Regions from separate parts of the Streptomyces sp. NPDC127100 genome, predicted to be linked through region 2. Evidence: riboswitches for the same ligand, from Rfam matches in the RefSeq annotation. Region 2 holds a riboswitch; each other region holds the start of a gene.
The links. Region 2 has a riboswitch for cyclic di-AMP ahead of ACFWJB_RS10430 (C40 family peptidase). Riboswitches for the same ligand answer to the same signal wherever they lie in the genome.
Positions count from the first base shown of each region.

Region 1 (4,203 bases), on a different contig from region 2:
TGAGCCGCCATTCTCACCCGAATCGGTGAGGAGTGGTGTTTTTCCGTGGTGTCCATCTGACCAAATCGGTCAGGAAGAAGCGTCAGACCTCGGGCTCAACTCCGCGTACTCCTGCGGGATGACACGGAGGAGCGGCATCTCCCCCGGCCCGTAGGGGGCAGGGGCGCCACGCCGGGAGGGCGCGGGGAACGGCCGGGCGGGGTCAGCCGGCCCGGTGCACCACCGCGTCGCACAGCTCGATCAGCGCGGCCTTCGCGTCGCACTCCCGCAGCGGGGCCAGCGCCGCCCGGGCGTCCTTCGCGTACCGGACGGTGTCCCGCCGGGCCTGCTCGAGCGCGGGGTGGGCGCGCAGCAGGCGCAGCGCCTCGGCGTGCCGTGCGTCGTCGCTCAGGTCGGAGTCGAGCAGCTCGCACAGGGCGACGTCCTCGGCCAGCCCCAGCCGGGCCGCCCGCTCGCGCAGCCGCAGCACCGGGAGGGTCGGGATGCCCTCGCGCAGGTCCGTGCCGGGCGTCTTGCCCGACTCGTGGGAGTCGGAGGCGATGTCCAGGACGTCGTCCGCGAGCTGGAAGGCGACGCCGAGCCGCTCGCCGTACTGGGTCAGCACGTCGACGACCGTCTCGTCGGCGCCGGACATCATCGCGCCGAACCGGCAGGAGACCGCCACCAGCGACCCCGTCTTGCCGCCCAGCACGTCCAGGTAGTGGTCGACCGGGTCCCGTCCGTCCTGCGGGCCGGCCGTCTCCAGGATCTGGCCGGTGACGAGCCGCTCGAACGCCAGGGCCTGCACCCGGACCGCCTCGGGCCCGAGGTCGGCGAGGATCTGGGAGGCGCGGGCGAACAGGAAGTCGCCGGTGAGGACCGCCACCGAGTTGTCCCAGCGGGTGTTCGCGCTGGGCACGCCGCGGCGCACGGCGGCCTCGTCCATCACGTCGTCGTGGTACAGCGTGGCGAGGTGGGTCAGCTCCACGACCACGGCCGAGGGCACGATGCCGGGCGCGTAGGGGTCGCCGAACCGGGAGGCGAGCATCACCAGCAGCGGCCGGAACCGCTTGCCGCCGGCCCGCACCAGGTGCTGGGCGGCCTCCGTGATGAACGGCACCTCACTCTTGGTTGCCTCAAGCAACCCTTCCTCGACGGCCGCCAATCCGGTCTGGACATCGGCTTCCAGAGCCTGGTCCCGCACGCTCAGCCCGAACGGCCCGACGACGGTCACGAGGGGTCTCCTGTCTGCTGGTGTCTACTGGCGATTACCTGGTTTGTCGATAGGTCGCTGCCACCACTCGAGTCAGCGTATCCGGTCACGTTTCGATCACCGCTAGCGCCCACCGTTACAGGCCGGTCGGTATTGGATCATGCGCGGTATGTTTTTGATCGGGCGATATGAGCAGATACCGCCCGATGCCACCAGAACGGCGCGAACCGGGACACGGCGCGCCGGAAACCGCCACCGAAGATCCCACCATTCCTCCCAACGGGCCGCACCCCGGGAACGTCACCCATTCGGCACCCTCCCGCCCTCCCCCCTCTCCGAACGGATGCCCGCGCAGCGCGCGCGGACACCGGGACGGACCACCGGCGGCGAGGTGCGACCGAGGGCGCGGAGCCCCGGCCCGGCCGCCCGTCCCGCGCCCGTCGGCGAAGCGACCCCCATCGGCGGCCGGTTGGCCACCAGTTGGCCCTAATGCCCGTTTTGCCGACCTTGTTGAGGCCCGTGAGTTGGCTCACGCCCCCGCGGTCCCCCGCGCCCGCGCCGCGAACCCCGCCACCCCTTTGCCCCGTAGGGGAGTTGACCCTTGGCAGTCGCAAAGGATCAAGCACCCCAAAACGCCCGGATCAAGGTCAAGAGGCACGTCGAGTGATTCCTGCACTTGTTCCGGACATGTGCTCTCGCATACGTTCCCGGCCTGTCGGGCGGACGCCGAATCCTGCCACCGCCCCGACGCACAGTCATCCACTCGACACACTCGCAGGCAGGAGCGGGGGACCCAGGTAAGTCGCCGCACCGGACACCACCGGAGCGGCTCGGGGTGAAGCCGTGCCCGTCAGGGCACGGCCGGGCACCTCCCCGCCCGAACCCGACAGCTCACCTCGCAGGCGTAGGAGAGGGACACACACATGCCTGCCAACGGTCAGAACCGTCACGCCCGCACCGCCCGCCTCGGCCGCAAGCTCGCCCTCGCCGGCGCCGGCGCCGCCGTCTTCGCCATGCCGCTCGTCGGGGCCGCCACCGCGTCCGCCGCCACGCCGGCCACCACGACCACCGCCGCCACCGCGGCGACCACGGCGTACCCGGACAACCTCGACGGCTGGATCCGCGAGTCGCTGGACATCATGGCCCAGCACGGAATCCCCGGGACGTACGACGGCATCCACCGCAACATCATGCGGGAGTCGTCCGGCAACCCGCTCGCCATCAACAACTGGGACATCAACGCCGTCAACGGCACCCCGTCCAAGGGCCTGCTCCAGGTGATCGACCCGACCTTCCAGGCGTACCACGTCGCCGGCACCTCCTGGGACTCGTACGACCCGGTCGCCAACATCACCGCCGCCTGCAACTACGCGGCCGACCGGTACGGCTCGATCGACAACGTCTTCAGCGCGTACTGAGCCGTACCCCGCACCCGGCCGTGACCCGGTCCCGTCGGCCTCCGACGGGACCGGGCCCTAGGGGGTGTGTGATGTCGTGATCACGCGGTGGTCACGAGGCCTCCGGGACAGGCCGAACCGCAGAAATCAGCCCAACCAGTAGTGCTCGACCTTGTCGAACCGTCTGGCGTGAAGGTCGTCGCGGCTGATCAACCAGCTGATGTCGCCGTCCATCCAGTCGTACTGGAGCGACTCCATGTTGAAGGTCGCGAGGTGCAACAGCGGTTGTCCGGGCAGCTCCCGCCATGCCCGGTCGTAGACCTCGTCGAACCGCTCCGGGGCGTCCCTGAGTTCGCGGACCGCCTCCTCCCGCAGGCGCTGGAACGCCTCTGTGCTCTTGTCCCAGCTGTGGTGGATGTTCCCCTGCACTCCCCGCAGCTTGTCGGTGCTGTTGTCCATGGCCGGTCTGACGCCGACCTTGGCGGCGTACTCCTCGACGGCGGCCTCCAGCCGAGCGTGCCACTCGGCTTCCTCCCCTTCCGGCTCACCCCAGATGCCCCCGTGGTCCTCGCCGATGAGCCAGGCGTGGGCGTCCCATGCGTCGTTGTGGGAGGCGACCATGGTCCAGCGGTCCAGCATCATGTGGGAGGACCCGAACTGCAGGTCCAGTTCGCTCGGGACGGGGGCCGGGCGCACGGTCGTCTTGGTCCCGGGCGGTATGTAGAGCGCCTTGCCGCCGCCAGCGTCCGACCAGGTGAACAGCAGGAGGTGCCCCTCCCGGGGCAGCCCGTCGTCGAACAGCGTGCGGGGCACCGCGGCGAGGTCGAAGGATGCGACGAAGATGTCGCCCACCTTCCACTCCATGTCCAGGGGCAGCGCCGGCGCCCCTCCGATGTGACCGATCACCCGGTCGCCGGGCCGGACGCTCTCCGGCGTCTTCTGCTTGAAGTACACGGCCGGCTCCATGCTCCACAGCAGGCGGGTGATGGCGTCGTCGGACACCCCGTGCCGCCGGGCGAAGGCCCGGAAGGCACTGCTGCGGGACGTCTGCCCCACGGGATCGCCGGAGGGGCCGACTGTGCTGTCCCAGTTGCTCACGAGTTCGCTTTCTGACGAGGGATCGGTGACCGGCACCGTGCGGGCGGAGCCCGATGCTGATCAACACGGTAGAGCACCCCTCCGACAACGCCCTCGTCGCCAACTGCCGGTGCCCCTAAGGCTGTCCACACGCCGCGTCACCCTCGGACCATCGTCGGCCTGAGGGTGGCGCGGCGCCGGCGACTCCTGGGGCCTGTGTGTTGTCGTGATTAGTTGCCGGGTTCTGAGCTCTTCGCGAGGTGGAAGCCGGTAGGACTGTGGTCGTGACGCGTAGGCAACTCACCGATGCTCAGTGGAAGTTCATCGAGCCGTATCTGCCGATCGGTAAGTACGGCCCGTATCCGGAGCGTTTGCGGGAACAGTTCGAGGGGGTGATCTGGCGGTTCCGCTCCAGCGGTCAGTGGCGGGAGATGCCTGCCGAGTTCGGCCCATGGGCCACCGTCTACGGACGTTTCCGCATCTGGCGAGACGCCGGTGTGTTCACCGCCCTGCTGGAAGGCCTGATCGCTCAGGCAG
Region 1 covers NZ_JBHXFL010000003.1:91,719-95,921, reverse strand. The annotation lists gene ACFWJB_RS05175 (polyprenyl synthetase family protein) at 203-1,213, opposite strand; cyclic di-AMP (ydaO/yuaA leader) riboswitch at 1,947-2,112, shown strand; gene ACFWJB_RS05170 (transglycosylase SLT domain-containing protein) at 2,116-2,610, shown strand; gene ACFWJB_RS05165 (DUF1963 domain-containing protein) at 2,737-3,687, opposite strand; partial or broken gene ACFWJB_RS05160 (IS5 family transposase) at 3,951-4,203, shown strand, end outside.
Region 1: linked by a shared signal. The riboswitch ahead of ACFWJB_RS05170 (transglycosylase SLT domain-containing protein) and the one ahead of ACFWJB_RS10430 (C40 family peptidase) in region 2 are both predicted to bind cyclic di-AMP.

Region 2 (4,203 bases):
GAGGAAGCCGATGTTGACGGGGCTCGACTCCAGGGCCGCGTACATCCGCGCGAGGTGCCACGAACCGGGGGTGACCGTGGTCGCCTTGCTGCCCTCGGCGGGGCCGGTGCCGCCGCCGATGAGGGTGGTGATGCCGGAGGCGAGGGCCTCGTCGACGACGCCCGGCGCGATGAAGTGGACGTGCGTGTCGATGCCGCCGGCGGTGACGATCCTGCCGTTGCCCGCGATGATCTCCGTCTCGGGCCCGATGACGAGATCCGGGTGGACGCCGTCCATGGTGTCGGGGTTGCCGGACTTGCCGATGCCGGTGATGCGGCCGTCTCGGATGCCGATGTCGGCCTTGACGACGCCCCAGTGGTCGATGATCACGGCGCCGGTGATGACGGTGTCGGGGGCGCCCTCGGCGCGGGTGGCGCGCGACTGGCCCATGGACTCGCGCAGCACCTTGCCGCCCCCGAAGACCGACTCGTCGCCGGAGCGGCCGGGGCCGCCCGAGCGGTCCTCCTCGATCTCGACGAAGAGGTCGGTGTCGGCCAGGCGGATGCGGTCGCCCGTGGTCGGTCCGAACAGGTCGGCGTAGGCGGGCCGGGACAGTTCAGGCATCGAGGGCACCTCCGGTCGCGCCGCGCAGGCCCGGGACGACGCGAGCGCCCGCGAGGGGGATCAGCTCCACGTCGACCGGGATGCCGGGCTCGAACCGGACGGCGGTGCCGGCGGCGATGTTCAGCCGCGTGCCGTGCGCCGCGGCGCGGTCGAAGTCGAGACCGGGGTTGGCCTCGGCGAAGTGGTAGTGGGAGCCGACCTGGACGGGCCGGTCGGCGGTGTTGAGCACGGTCAGGCGGACGCTCGGGCGGCCCTCGTTGAAGGTGACCGGCTCGTCGGCGAAGAGGATCTCTCCGGGAATCATGGCGGCGGTCCCGTCAGACGATCGGTTCGTGGACGGTGACGAGCTTGGTGCCGTCGGGGAAGGTCGCCTCGACCTGCACGTCGTGGATCATCTCGGGGACACCCTCCATGACCTCGTGACGCTGGATCAGTTGGCGTCCCGACGCCATGAGCTCACTGACCGTGCGGCCGTCGCGGGCGCCTTCGAGGATGTGCGAGGTGATGAGCGCGACGACCTCGGGGTGGTTGAGTCGCACGCCTCGTGCCCGGCGCTTCGCGGCCACGTCCGCGGCCACATGGATGAGCAGTCTCTCCTGCTCGTGCGGGGTCAGTTGCACGTACCACCTCACTGGACATCACGCCGGGACCGGGCGGTCCGGCTGCCGCGTCCACCGCGGCGGTCCTAGATGTAACACACAGGAATTGACCCGATCGGGGCTTCCGGTATCACAAAACCGCAGGTGGATCGGGGTGCAGAGTACGGCCGGAGTGTTTCTGCCACGTCACGCGGTTTTGACTGACTGATTACCGGTTTGACCGGCCGATTACCCGTGCCGCCGCTGGCACTCCGCGCACCCGAAGGCACGCTCGGCGCACGGCCGTTCCCCACGGCCCGGAAGCCGGGTCCGGCGCGCCCTCCGCCGGACCGGAGCCCAAACCGGCCGAACGGCGTACCCCCTTACGGCGTAGGAACACCCCGGATTCCCGGCCCGCCTGGCTTGCGCCATGTGCCCTCCCGGATGGCGGAACATGTCATTCCGCCGCTGGTCACGGGGTCGTCATGACGCTCGAAAGAGGATCGAACACTCTTATGTCCACCAGAACGGGTGAGTGGTGAGTAACCACACAAGGGCCCGGTTCCGTTGGGATTTTCCCACTTCGATGCGACAAGATCCATGACTGACGACAAGCCCCCGCCACAGCGGCGGGGCGGTCCGGGCGGACGCCGAGTCCTGCCGCCGCCCGGACGACCGGTCGACAGGAGTGCATCGGCAGGAGTGGAGGACCCGAGCACGACGGGTCGCCGGAACGGCCGCCTCCGCGAGGAAGGCGCCGGGCCGAGCAGCCCTTGGGGTGAAGCCGCACCCGTGCGGCCGGGCAACTTCGCCAGCCCGAATCCGACAGGTCATCCTTCACAGGCGGCTGACGAAGGGTTGCGCATGACTGCGCTCAATCGTGTCCCGTCGATGATGGCCCGTGCCGGTACGGCCTCGGCCCTGACCATCGCCGCCGTGGGCGGCTCCATCGTGGTTCCCGGCGTCGCCTCCGACGCCGCGGCGGCCGGCCACGCCACGAAGGCCTTGCGGATAGCGGCCTCCAAGAAGGGCGCCCCCTACGCGTGGGGAGCGACCGGTCCGCGCAGGTTCGACTGCTCCGGACTGACGCTGTACTCGTTCAAGAAGGCCGGCAAGAAGCTGCCGCGGACGGCCGCGCAGCAGTACAACAAGACCCGGCACATCTCCGCCGGCAGCCGCAGGGCCGGAGACCTCGTGTTCTTCCACTCGGGCCGGTACGTGTACCACGTCGGCATCTACGCCGGGAAGGGCAAGATCTGGCACGCCCCGAAGACCGGGGACGTGGTGCGGCTGCAGAAGATCTGGACGAGCAACGTCTGGTACGGCCGGGTGAAGTGATCCCCCGGGGGCGGTGGCGGCGTCCCTGACGCGCCGTGACCGCCCCCGGGTGCGTGCCGCGGCGCATGACAGGGGCCCTCGGCGGTCACCCGCCACGCCGGGCCGTTCACAGCCGCCCTACCGCCGTGACGAGACACGGTCCCGCACGGACCGGCGCACCGTTCCGCCGCACGCGTTCCGCCGCACGCGTTCCGTCGCACGCGTTCCGTCGCACGCCGGGTGCGGTCGGCTCCTCACCGCTGTGGCCCAGGCCGGCCCAGGGCCTCGCCCCGGGGTTGACTCACGACCGTGACGGGATCGGCAGGCGCCGCAGGTTCCGGTGCCGTCCAGGGCAGTTCGATGGAGACGGTCTTGCCGCCCTGGCGCGTGGGCCGCACCCTCAGCCTGCCGCCGCACTCCGCCGTCAGCCACCGGATGATCACCATGCCCCGGCCGTTGTCCTGCTGCACGGCGGCCGGCAGCCGCTTGGGAAAGCGCGGGTGGCTGTCGGTGACGCCGACGCACAGCCGTTCGTCGCGGTCGAGGACGAGGTCCACCGTGAAGGTCGGCGACTGCCCGAGCGTGTGCTGGACCGCGTTGGTGGCCAGTTCGGAGACGATGAGGCGGACGGTCTCGGACATCTCCGCCTCCGCGGGCAGCCCCCACTCCGCCAGTGTGCCCACCGCATAGGTGCGCGCGGCGGCCACCGAGGCCGGATCGCTGGGCAGAGTGACGGATGCTTCCAGATGGTCTGCCATGGCGACGCCGTCCCTTTCCCGCGGGACCGAGGTCCGACACGGAGCGGATGGTTCGAGTACGGTCCCGGACTGGTGCTTCGCCGCCAGACTGCCATCACCACCCGGTGGAGAGCGGCGAACCCCGGAGATATGCATATATCTGTCGCTCGAAGCGGTGAACTCTGCGACGGCAGAACGTATGTGGAGGGCGCGTGAGGAGTAAAGGAGTGGCCCATGCAGCACGGCCCGGTGGTGCGTCGCCGAAAGCTGGGCGCGGAACTGCGTGCCCTGCGCACGTCGGCGGGGATCACCAGCGGCGAGGCGGCCCGGCTGGTGGGCTGGCACCAGTCGAAGGTCAGCCGGATCGAGACCGGGACGAGCGGCGCCAAGCCCGCCGACGTGCGGTTACTCCTGGACGCCTACGGCGTGGCCGACGGGGAACTGCGGGAGTTGCTGGTGGTGCTGGCGGGTTCCGAGGACGCGAGCGGGCGGCACCACTGGTGGCACGCCTACCGCGGGGTACTGCCGCCGACGTACCGGGACTTCATCAGCCTGGAGTCGCAGGCGAGCGCGATGCGGACGCTGGAGACGACCGTCGTGCCCGGGCTGCTGCAGACACCGGAGTACGCCCGCGCGGTGACGCGGGCCGCGGTGGACGGGCAGCCGGAGAACCGGCTGAACACGCTGGTGGAGGTCCGTCTCGCCCGGCAGGACGTGCTGCGCGCCGACCCGCCGCTCGAACTGAACGCGGTCCTCGACGAGGCGGTGCTGCGCCGGGAGGTGGGAGGGCCGGGCGTGATGGCCCGGCAGCTGATCCGTCTGGTGGAGGCCGCGCGACTGCCCCATGTCCGGCTCCAGGTGCTCCCGTTCTCCGCCGGGGCGCACATCGGTGTCACCGGTCCTTTCGTTATTTTCTCATTTCCGAGCACTTCTGATCTCGACGTGGTGGTTCTCGACCACTTGACGAG
Region 2 covers NZ_JBHXFL010000007.1:70,611-74,813, reverse strand. The annotation lists gene ACFWJB_RS10445 (urease subunit alpha) at 1-603, opposite strand, end outside; gene ACFWJB_RS10440 (urease subunit beta) at 596-907, opposite strand; gene ACFWJB_RS10435 (urease subunit gamma) at 921-1,223, opposite strand; cyclic di-AMP (ydaO/yuaA leader) riboswitch at 1,949-2,010, shown strand; gene ACFWJB_RS10430 (C40 family peptidase) at 2,046-2,519, shown strand; gene ACFWJB_RS10425 (ATP-binding protein) at 2,753-3,256, opposite strand; gene ACFWJB_RS10420 (helix-turn-helix domain-containing protein) at 3,470-4,203, shown strand, end outside.

Region 3 (4,203 bases), on a different contig from region 2:
AGGAGATGGAGCGCGCGCAGGCCCAGTTGGAGCGCGAGTGGCTGGACCGGCTCGGCACGGTCGCCGGCCGCGCCGACGAACTGTGCCGGTACGCCGTCCTGTTCGGCGACCCGCAGCTCGCCCTCACCGCCGTGGGGCGGGTGCTCGAGGTGACGGCCGAGGAGGTCCAGGAGGTCGCGAAGGCCCGTCTGCGCCCCGACAACCGCGCGGTGCTCGTCTACGAGCCCACCGCCCCCGCCGACGAGAACGACGCCACCGACAAGAACGAGGAGGCGGCCAAGTGACCGAGCTCGCCACGATGGAATTTCACTCCCAGCCGCAGGCCGGCGAGCCCAAGCCGTGGGCGTTCCCGGCACCCGAGCGCGGCAGCCTCGACAACGGGCTCACCGTGCTGCGCTGCCACCGTCCCGGCCAGCAGGTCGTCGCCGTCGAGGTGTCGCTCGACGCCCCCCTGGACGCCGAGCCCGCCGGCCTGGACGGCGTGGCCACGATCATGGCGCGCGCGTTCTCGGAGGGCACCGACAAGCACTCCGCCGAGGAGTTCGCCGCCGAGCTCGAGCGCTGCGGCGCCACCCTCGACGCGCACGCGGACCACCCCGGTGTCCGGCTGAGCCTGGAGGTGCCCGCCTCGCGCCTCGCCAAGGCCCTCGGTCTGGTCGCCGACGCCCTCAGGGCGCCCGCGTTCGCCGACAGCGAGGTCGAGCGGCTGGTGCGCAACCGGCTCGACGAGATCCCGCACGAGCTGGCCAACCCCTCCCGCCGCGCCGCCAAGGAGCTCTCCAAGGAGCTGTTCCCGGCGGACTCGCGCATGTCGCGCCCGCGCCAGGGCAGCGAGGAGACGGTCGCGGACATCGACGCGGCGGCCGTCCGCGCCTTCTACGAGAAGCACGTCCGCCCCGCCACCGCCACCGCGGTGATCGTCGGCGACCTCACCGGCATCGACCTCGACGAGCTGCTCGGCGACACCCTCGGCGCATGGACCGGCTCCGCCGCCGAGCCGCGCCCGGTGCCGCCGGTGACCGCCGACGACACCGGACGGGTCGTCATCGTGGACCGCCCCGGCGCCGTGCAGACGCAGCTGCTGATCGGCCGCACCGGAGCCGACCGGCACGACCGCGTGTGGCCCGCCCAGGTGCTCGGCACGTACTGCCTCGGCGGCACCCTCACCTCACGCCTGGACCGCGTCCTGCGCGAGGAGAAGGGCTACACCTACGGCGTGCGGGCGTTCGGGCAGGTCCTGCGGTCCGCCCCCGACGGCACGGGCGCCGCGATGCTCGCCATCAGCGGCTCCGTCGACACGCCCAACACGGGTCCGGCGCTCCAGGACCTGTGGACGGTGCTGCGCACGCTCGCCGAGGGCGGACTCACCGACGCCGAGCGCGACGTCGCCGTGCAGAACCTGGTGGGCGTGGCGCCGCTGAAGTACGAGACGGCGGCCGCCGTCGCGAGCACGCTGGCCGACCAGGTCGAGCAGCACCTGCCCGACGACTACCAGGCCACGTTGTACCGCCAACTGGCCGCCACCGGCACCGTGGAGGCCACCGCGGCGGTCGTCAACGCCTTCCCGGTGGACCGCCTGGTGACGGTCCTCGTCGGCGACGCGGCACAGATCAGGGAGCCCGTCGAGGCCCTCGGCATCGGTGAAGTCACCGTCGTGGCCGCCGAGTAGCGGCACGGGTGCGCGACGGCCCTGGTGACCCGGGTGTCACCAGGGCCGTCCGATGTCCGAATTGGGGGAGAGGCTGCCCGTCTGCCCTGTGGCGTGCGCTACAAAAACCATGTTGCGTTTGAGAATTGAAGACAGCCGCGTCTAGCGTCGTCCGGGCTGTTCGTCAGGCAGTGCGCCGCACCCGCGGCACCGGACAGTCATCGCCGAGTCCCCGTACGGCGCGAGCCAGGGGAGCCGGGGACCCATCGCAGTCCCTGGGGTGAATCGGACGCCCGCGCTCCGGCGAGGGGGTCCGTAGGAGACCTTCCTGCTCCGAACCCGTCAGCTAACCCGGTAGGCGAGAGGGAAGGAAAGGACCAGCCTCTACATGGCGTTCACGCGCGCCACCGGGAAGCACCGCCGTCCCAGCCGCATGCACCGCACCACCGCCCGCGCGGCGGGCGTCGCGGCCCTCGCCACCACCGGCGTCGTCGGCACCCTCGCGGCCCCGGCCCTCGCCGCCGAGCCCGAGGTCGAGCAGAGCGGACTCACCCCGGTCGTCACCATCGGCGACTCCATCGCCCACGAGATCGACGCCCAGGCCACCGCGCAGAAGCAGGCCGCCCTGGACGCCGCCGCCCGCGAGGCGGCCATGGAGGCCGCGCGCGAGCGGGCCGCCGAGGCCGCCGAGGAGGCGCGCGAGGCCAAGGAGCGTGCCGCGCGCGAGGCGGAGCGCGAGCGCCTCAACACCTTCGTGGCGCCGATCGCCGGCTCCTACGTGTCCACGGCCTACCAGGCCGGCAGCTCCCTGTGGTCCTCCGGCAGTCACACCGGCATCGACTTCCACGCCTCGACCGGCGCCTCGGTGCACGCGGTCGGCGTCGGCACCGTCGTCGAGGCCGGCTGGGGCGGTGCCTACGGCAACCAGGTCGTGATCAGGATGCACGACGGCACGTACACCCAGTACGGCCACCTGTCGTCCATCGGCGTCTCGGTCGGCCAGTCGGTCGGCGCCGGCCAGCAGATCGGTCTCTCCGGTGCGACCGGCAACGTCACCGGCCCGCACCTGCACTTCGAGGCCCGCACGAGCCCGGAGTACGGCTCGGACATGGACCCCGTCGCCTATCTCCGTTCCCACGGCGTGAACGTCTGACGACGGACGGTACGGCACGCGCAGGGCCCCGGCTCCCCGAGCCGGGGCCCTGCCGTATTTCCGTGCGGGCCCGCACCACCCTGCCGGATTCGTTTCCCGTCCGGGGAAGTCCAAAAAATATCCCTGAATTCCGGCGGCCCCTCCGAAATTGCGGTTCATTGGCCTAGAGTCACGGAACACGCGTCCGTTGTCGACGTTTCACGGGGATCAGGGCGGAGGTCGGACATGCGTATTCCGGCGCACTCGGTGTGCACGGCGATTCGGGACGACATCGTCGCCGGCGTCCACGGGCGCGGCAGCCGGCTCACCGAGGAACTGCTCGCGCGCCGCTACGGCGTCTCCCGCGTCCCGGTCCGCGAGGCGCTGCGCACCCTGGAGGCCGAGGGCTTCGTGGTGACCCGGCGGCACGCGGGCGCGTGCGTCGCCGAACCCACCGAACAGGAGGCCGCCGACCTGCTCGAGACCCGCACGCTCCTGGAGCCGCTCGGTGCCTCCCGCGCGGCCCGGCGCCGCACCGAGGCCCATCTCAAGGTGCTGCGCGGCCTGGTCAGGCTGGGGCAGGAACGCTCAAGGCAGGGCCACGGCGAGGACCTGCGCGCGCTGGGCGGCTGGTTCCACGAGACCCTCGCACAGGCCGCCGGCAGTCCTTCCCTCACGGCGATGCTGATCCAGCTGCGCCGCAAGATCGACTGGATGTACCTCGTGGACACGGTGCCCGGCGCGGCGGAGCAGTGGGCGGAGCGCGGCGCGGTCGTCGACGCGGTGGCACGGGGCGACGGCGACCGGGCGCGGGCGCTCATGGCGCTGCACGCCGAGCGGTCGGCGGCGGCGCACCGGTTGCGCTTCACGTCCGGCGACCGCCCCGACGGCGTGAGGAATGCGCAACGTCCCGTAAACACGCCGGTGCTCCGGCATTAACACGGGTGCCGTATACGAAAGAGGGATAATTCACGGGGCCTATTCGTGCTGCCCGGAATCAGGGGCGACAAAAGGCCCGCCCGGTGGTCCGGGCGGGCCTTTCGTGTGCCGTCACATCAGACGGTCTCGGGAAGCTCCTCGAGCCCCTCGGAGACCAGCTTCGCCAGCCGGTCCAGGGCGACGTCCGCGCCCTCGGCGTCCGAAGCGAGGACGATCTCCTCGCCGCCCTGGGCGCCCAGGCCCAGGACGGCCAGCATGGAGGCCGCGTTGACGGGGTTGCCGTCGGCCTTGGCGATCGTCACCGGGACGCCTGTGGCCGTGGCGGCCCGGACGAAGATGGAGGCGGGGCGGGCGTGGAGGCCCTCGGCCCAGCCGACGTTGACGCGGCGCTCAGCCATGTGTTGCTGCCCTTCAGGTGTTCAGGTTGTCTAGACCAGTTTCCCACATCGTGAAGCATGGCCGGACGGCCGTGCGCCGCCCCGGG
Region 3 covers NZ_JBHXFL010000016.1:109,656-113,858, forward strand. The annotation lists gene ACFWJB_RS17675 (M16 family metallopeptidase) at 1-284, shown strand, start outside; gene ACFWJB_RS17680 (M16 family metallopeptidase) at 281-1,669, shown strand; cyclic di-AMP (ydaO/yuaA leader) riboswitch at 1,861-2,024, shown strand; gene ACFWJB_RS17685 (M23 family metallopeptidase) at 2,037-2,801, shown strand; gene ACFWJB_RS17690 (GntR family transcriptional regulator) at 3,027-3,719, shown strand; gene ACFWJB_RS17695 (HPr family phosphocarrier protein) at 3,836-4,117, opposite strand.
Region 3: linked by a shared signal. The riboswitch ahead of ACFWJB_RS17685 (M23 family metallopeptidase) and the one ahead of ACFWJB_RS10430 (C40 family peptidase) in region 2 are both predicted to bind cyclic di-AMP.